Linked DNA regions of Aminobacter aminovorans. The protein of the gene in region 1 interacts with the protein of each later gene in a pairwise test. Links are inferred from orthologs where the notes say so. Each region holds a gene or a part of one and is shown on either strand. Other genes may lie near its edges.

Region 1 (3,217 bases):
CGGGCGCTGCGTCAACGATGGCGATGTGCAGATTGGGCCGCGCCTGCTTGATCGAGACGGCAGTGGCGAGGCCGACATAACCGGCGCCGGCGACGAGCACGTCGAGCTGCGTCGATTTCTTGTCGTCAGATTCGCGCGTGACCATGGCGGCGTCCTTTACGGCTAGGCTTCCCGCCTTGACTCGACGGGGGCTTCCTGCTGGAAACCGGGTATACTTCGTCCCGAAAAGGGGAAAGCATGCCGGCCGGAATACAAGAGCTTCTCAGCATTCTCAATCTCGAGAAGCTGGAACACAACCTGTTCCGTGGTCGCAGCCCGCAGGTTCAGTGGCAGCGCGTGTTTGGCGGCCAGACGATTGCGCAGGCGCTGGTGGCGGCACAGCGCACCGTTGACGCGGACCGGCACGTGCATTCGCTGCACGGCTACTTCATGCGCCCCGGCGACATCACCGTGCCAATCATCTACGAAGTCGACCGCATCCGCGATGGAGGAAGCTTCACCACGCGGCGCGTCGTGGCGATCCAGCACGGCCATGCGATCTTTTCTCTCGAAGCGTCGTTCCAGGTCGAGGAGCAGGGCCTGGAATACCAGATGCCGATGCCGCTCGACGTGACGCCGCCGGAAGAGCTGAAGTCGCAGCGCGAGCTGCTGCAGGAAGCAACCCATGTGCCCGAGCAGATCAGGCTGTTCTGGGCCAAGGAGCGGCCGCTTGAACTGAGGCCCGTCTATGCCGAGCATTATTCGAGCCGGGACAAGCTGCCGCCGCTGCAGAAGGTGTGGATCCGCCTGACGGGGCCGGTGCCGAACGACCGCGCACTGCGCTGTGCGGTGCTTGCCTATCTTTCCGACATGACGCTGCTCGATACGGCAACTTTTGCCCATGGTCGCGGCATCTTCGATCCCGACATCCAGGCGGCGAGCATCGACCACGCCATGTGGTTCCATCGCGAGCATTCGCTCGACGGCTGGCTGCTCTACACCCAGGACAGCCCGTCGACCTCGGGTTCGCGCGGCTTCACGCGGGGCGCGCTCTATGCCCAGGACGGCACGCTGGTCGCCTCGGTGGCACAGGAAGGGCTGATACGCCTGCGCACCAAGCCTACGAAATAGGCATTTTGGATAATTTGCACATTCCGTGAGCAGATGCTTTGCTGCGCCTGCGAAGGAAGTCGCTTGCGTCCAGCACATTTTCCTTAAATTTCAGACGGTTGGCTTGTGCCGGGGCAAACTGGCACGGAGCTTGAATAGCCTTGGTCACTCACCGGTGGTCTTCGGGTCCGCTGGCGACGTCTGCAACGCGGGGGACCCGCATCAGCAAGGGGTGAAACCTGATGAAAATCGTGATGGCTATCATCAAGCCGTTCAAGCTCGACGAGGTACGCGAAGCGCTGACCAATGTCGGCATCCAGGGCCTGACCGTCACCGAAGTCAAAGGCTACGGACGGCAGAAGGGACATACCGAGATTTACCGCGGCGCCGAATATGCCGTGAGCTTCCTGCCCAAGATCAAGATCGAAGTCGCCGTCTCGACCGACCTCGTCGACAAGGCCGTGGAAGCGATCACCGGTGCCGCCAAGACCGGCCAGATCGGCGACGGCAAGATATTCGTCTTCGGCATCGACCAAGCCGTGCGTATCCGTACCGGCGAAACCGACACTGACGCGCTCTGAGCGGGCCAACCAATTCTCATGGAGACCTCAATGCAAATTCCAACCTCATTGAAGACGGCAGCGCGGACGGCCCTTGTCGGTACGCTTGCGCTGACCGCCCTGGGAACGGTCGTGGCCTTCGCCCAGGAAGCCGCACCCGCGGCAGCAGATGCCGCTGCAGCCGCGCCCGCGCCCGCCGACGTCATGGAAAAAGGCGACGTCGCCTGGATGCTGACCTCGTCGCTGCTGGTGCTGTTCATGGCACTGCCGGGCCTGGCGCTGTTCTATGGCGGCCTGGTGCGCGCCAAGAACATGCTGTCGGTGCTGATGCAGTGCACAATGATCGTGGCGCTGGTGATCGTGATCTGGACGTTCTGGGGCTACTCGATGGCCTTTGGCGACGCGCCTAGCCCGTATTGGGGCGGCCTCGGAAAGGCATTCCTTGCCGGCGTGACGCCCGAGAGCATGGCGGCGACCTTCACCAAGGGCATCGTCATCCCCGAATACGTCTTCATCGTCTTCCAGATGACCTTTGCCTGCATCACGCCGGCGCTGATCGTCGGCGCCTTTGCCGAGCGCATCAAGTTCTCGGCTGTGCTTCTTTTCGTGGCGCTGTGGGTGACGGTCGTCTACTTCCCGATCGCCCATATGGTCTGGGATTCGGATGGCCTGATCTATGGCTGGGGCGCGCTTGATTTCGCCGGCGGCACCGTCGTGCACATCAATGCAGGCATCGCTGCCCTGGTCGGCGCGCTGGTGATCGGCAAGCGCACCGGCTACGGCAAGGACAACATGGCTCCGCACTCAATGACGCTGACCATGGTCGGCGCCTCGATCCTGTGGGTCGGCTGGTTCGGATTCAATGCCGGCTCCAACCTCGAAGCCAATGGCGGCGCAGCCCTGGCCATGATCAACACATTCACCGCCACTGCCGGCGCGATCCTCGCCTGGGTGATCATCGAAGTCGTTGCCCGCGGCAAGGCGTCGATGCTGGGTGCGGCCTCCGGCATGGTGGCGGGCCTCGTTGCGGTGACACCGGCTGCCGGCTTCGTCGGCCCGGTCGGCGCCATCGCACTGGGCGCGATCGCCTCGGTGATCTGCTACTTCTTCGTGGCAGTGGTTAAGATCAAGCTGGGCTACGACGATTCGCTCGATGTGTTCGGCATCCACGGCGTCGGCGGCATTGTCGGCGCCATCGGCACCGGCGTCTTCAATGCCAAGGCGCTGGGCGGCATCGGCTACGGCGAAATGTCGATCGGCGGCCAGGTGTGGACGCAGTTCCTCGCTGTGTCGGTGACGGTCATCTGGTGCGGCATCGGCTCGCTGGTGATCTACAAGCTGGTCGATCTGCTCGTCGGCCTGCGCCCGACTGTCGAAGCCGAACGCCAGGGTCTCGACCTGACCTCGCATGGCGAAGTGGCTTACCACTCCTGATGCCTGTTGGAGCGCGGTCCTCCCCCTAGGGATCGTGCCCCGGCGCCGCGCGGCCGATGTCCTGGCCGCGCAACATCCTCCCAAATCCCGTCGTGGCCGCTCGCAAGGCAGCTACGCTTTGAGGCCCGGAGCAA
Region 2 (3,273 bases), 2.1 Mb from region 1 along the record:
CTGCTTGAAGAAATGGCGGACAAGGTCGGGAACATCCTCCGAGCGTTCGCGCAACGCTGGAAGACGAAGCGGTACGACATTGAGGCGATAGAATAAATCCTCGCGGAACAGACCCTGATTGATGAGCGTACGCAGGTCCTTGTTGGTGGCCGCAACGATGCGCACGTCGGTCTTGATCGGCGTGCGCCCGCCGACCGTTGTGTACTCGCCCTGCTGCAACACGCGGAGCAGCCTGGTCTGCGCTTCCATCGGCATGTCGCCGATTTCGTCGAGGAACAGCGTACCACCATCGGCCTGCTCGAAGCGGCCGGTCGAGCGGTTCTGCGCCCCGGTGAAGGCACCCTTCTCGTGGCCGAAGAGCTCGGATTCGATCAGGTCGCGCGGGATGGCGGCCATGTTGATGGCAACGAACGGCCCGTTGCGGCGGCGGCCATACTCATGGAGCGCGCGTGCCACCAGTTCCTTGCCGGTGCCCGATTCGCCCGAGATCATGACGGTCAGGTCCGTCTGCATCATGCGGGCGAGCATACGGTAGATGTCCTGCATCGCCGCCGAACGGCCGACCAGAGGCATGGCGTCGGGCTGCTCGTCATGGCGCTGTTCGCTCTTCGGCCGCCGTGGCTCTGACAGTGCGCGGTTGACGATGCTCAGCAGTTCGGTGAGATCGAAGGGCTTGGGCAGATACTCGTAGGCACCGGTTTCCGAAGCGCGGATGGCGGTCATGAAGGTGTTCTGCGCGCTCATGACGATGACCGGCAGCTCCGGCCGCGCCTTCTTTATGCGCGGCAGCATGTCGAAGGCGTTCTCGTCGGGCATCACCACGTCGGTGATGACAAGATCGCCCTCGCCGGCCGCCACCCAGCGCCACAGCGTCGCGGCGTTGGAGGTGACGCGAACCTCATGCCCCATGCGCGACAGCGCCTGATTGAGCACCGTGCGGATCGCCGCATCGTCATCGGCGACAAGGATGTTTCCGCGCACGCTCATCGATGGGCTCCTTCACTGTCGTCGTCGAGATGCACGGGCAGTTCCTTCCAGGCGGGCATCAGGATGCGGAAGGTGGTGCCGCGCGGTGTCGAATCGCACTCGATCACCCCGCCATGGTCACCGACGATCTTGGCGACAAGCGCGAGGCCGAGGCCCGAGCCATTGGGCTTGGTAGTGATGAAAGGGTCGAACAGGATCGGCAGGATGTCCTCGGAGACGCCCGATCCGTTGTCGTGGACGCAGAATTCCAGCGGCAGCGAGACGCGATCCTGGGTGCCGGGAATCGACATGCGGATGCCGGGCTTGAAGGCGGTGGACAGCGTGATCTCGCCATGCGGGTCGTGGCCGATCGCCTCGGCGGCGTTCTTGACCAGATTGAGGAAGACCTGGATCAGCTGGTCGCGGTTGGCATAAACCGGCGGCAGCGACGGATCGTAGTCCTCCAGGATCTTGATTCCATTGGCAAAGCCGTTCCTGGCCAGCGCCTTCACGTGATCAAGCACGACGTGGATGTTGACGGGATAACGGTCGATCGGCCGCTCGTCGGAAAACACTTCCATCCGGTCGACAAGCGAAACGATGCGGTCGGTCTCGTCGATGATCAGCCGGGTCAACGAACGATCGTCGTCGGAAGCATTCAGCTCCAGCAGCTGTGCCGCGCCCCTGATGCCCGACAGCGGGTTCTTGATTTCATGGGCGAGCATGGCGGCAAGGCCGGTGACCGAGCGCGCCGCACCGCGATGCGTCATCTGACGGTCGATCTTGTCGGCCATCGAGCGCTCCTGGAACATCACCACCACCGAACCCGGCAGCTCGGATGCAGGCGCGACGTAGAGATCGACCATCTTTTCGATGCCGAGCCGGGGCGACGACACGTCGACACGGTACTCGTTGACGGGCGTGTTGCGCGCGCGCACCTGCTCGACCAGTTGCAGGATGGGACTGCCGAAGGGCACGAAGCGCGACAGTTCGCTGCGCGCCAGCATGGCGGCGCTGGAACGGAAGAAATCCTCGGCATCGGCGTTGGCGAAGGTGATGAAGTTGTCAGGCCCGATCATGATGACAGGGCGGCGGATGGTGTTGAGCACGATCTGCGCGGCATCGGCCGGCTGAGGCGTCGGCGCACGGTCGAAGCTCATGCGGCATTCCTTTCGAACGAACTTTCGCCGAAAGCCGCAAGTGCTTCACGCAGCGAAGAAATCACCTGCTGCGGCTCGAACGAGGTCAGCACCCGGCGGCGCAGCTCGTCAGGCAGTTCTGTGGTGTGGCGATCGAGATACCAGCCGAGATGCTTGCGCGCCTGGCGCAGGCCGCTCTCGATGCCATAGAGTGCCAGCATGTCCTCGTAATGGGCAACGGCATAGTCGGCCAGTTCAGGCGACGTCCGGGGCACATCAGTTGCACCGCTCCTGCCTGCGGCAGCGGCGATCGCGCCGGCGGTCCAGGGCGCGCCGTAGTGCGAACGCCCCGCCATGACGGCGTCGGCGCCCGACTGTTGGAGAATACCCACGGCATCTTCCGGTGTCGCCACATCGCCATTGGCGACAACGGGAATGCGGACGGCCTGCTTGACCCGCGCAATGGCGCGCCAGTCGGCTTTGCCCTGATAGAACTGGCAGCGCGTGCGGCCATGCACGGTGACCATCCTGACGCCGGCCTGCTCGGCACGGCTGGCCAGGTCAGGCGCATTGAGCACGTCATCGTCCCAGCCCAGCCTCATCTTGAGGGTCACGGGCACGTCGACTGATCCAACGACGGCATCGATCAAGGTCAGCGCATAGTCGAGGTCGCGCATCAGCGCCGAGCCGGCATAGCCGCCCGTCACCTTCTTGGCCGGACAGCCCATGTTGATATCGATTACATCTGCACCTTCGCCAACGGCGATGCGTGCGGCCTCGGCCATATGTGCCGCCTCGCGGCCTGCGAGCTGAACCATATGCACCGGCAGGCCGGAATGGCGGATGCGGAAGCCGCTGGAGCCCCGCCCCTTTGCCAGTTCGCCGCTCGCCACCATCTCCGACACGACAAGGCCGGCACCATGGGCATAAGCGCGCGTGCGAAAGGCCTCGTCGGTGACGCCCGACATCGGCGCCAGGAACACCCGGTTGCGGATCGTCACATCGCCGATCGAAAGCGGCTCGCAAAGTTTTTCCAGATCAGTCATGCACAAAAACAAAGCACCATTCACTGCTGCACAATGAGTAGCCACGATTGGATCATTGTGCAACTGCGAAATGACAGCCGAATGCGGCGCTTTCTGGATTCCTCTGGCCTTCCGCAGGCCTC

What was found. Proteins that work in one complex are often made in the same cells at the same time.
Region 2: the proteins of DY201_RS04735 (region 1) and DY201_RS15060 interact in binary tests that used the Escherichia coli proteins (3 or more experiments, as listed by UniProt). The link is inferred for Aminobacter aminovorans from one-to-one orthologs.

Annotation. Positions count from the first base shown.
Region 1 is NZ_UFSM01000001.1:968,262-971,478, forward strand. Bases 58-3,000 are described here. They hold DY201_RS04735 (P-II family nitrogen regulator), read left to right. Parts: upstream 58-1,331; coding sequence 1,332-1,670; downstream 1,671-3,000. Other genes in these bases: DY201_RS04725 (ubiquinone biosynthesis hydroxylase), read right to left, coding at 58-145; DY201_RS04730 (acyl-CoA thioesterase), read left to right, coding at 238-1,110; DY201_RS04740 (ammonium transporter), read left to right, coding at 1,701-3,000. Also shown: more of DY201_RS04725, read right to left, coding at 1-57; more of DY201_RS04740, read left to right, coding at 3,001-3,083. UniProt on the Escherichia coli protein: Involved in the regulation of nitrogen metabolism. Regulates the activity of its targets by protein-protein interaction in response to the nitrogen status of the cell.
Region 2 is NZ_UFSM01000001.1:3,052,124-3,055,396, reverse strand. Bases 56-3,054 are described here. They hold DY201_RS15060 (two-component system sensor histidine kinase NtrB), read right to left. Parts: upstream 2,127-3,054; coding sequence 984-2,126; downstream 56-983. Other genes in these bases: dusB (tRNA dihydrouridine synthase DusB), read right to left, coding at 2,123-3,054; ntrC (nitrogen regulation protein NR(I)), read right to left, coding at 56-987. Also shown: more of ntrC, read right to left, coding at 1-55; more of dusB, read right to left, coding at 3,055-3,151.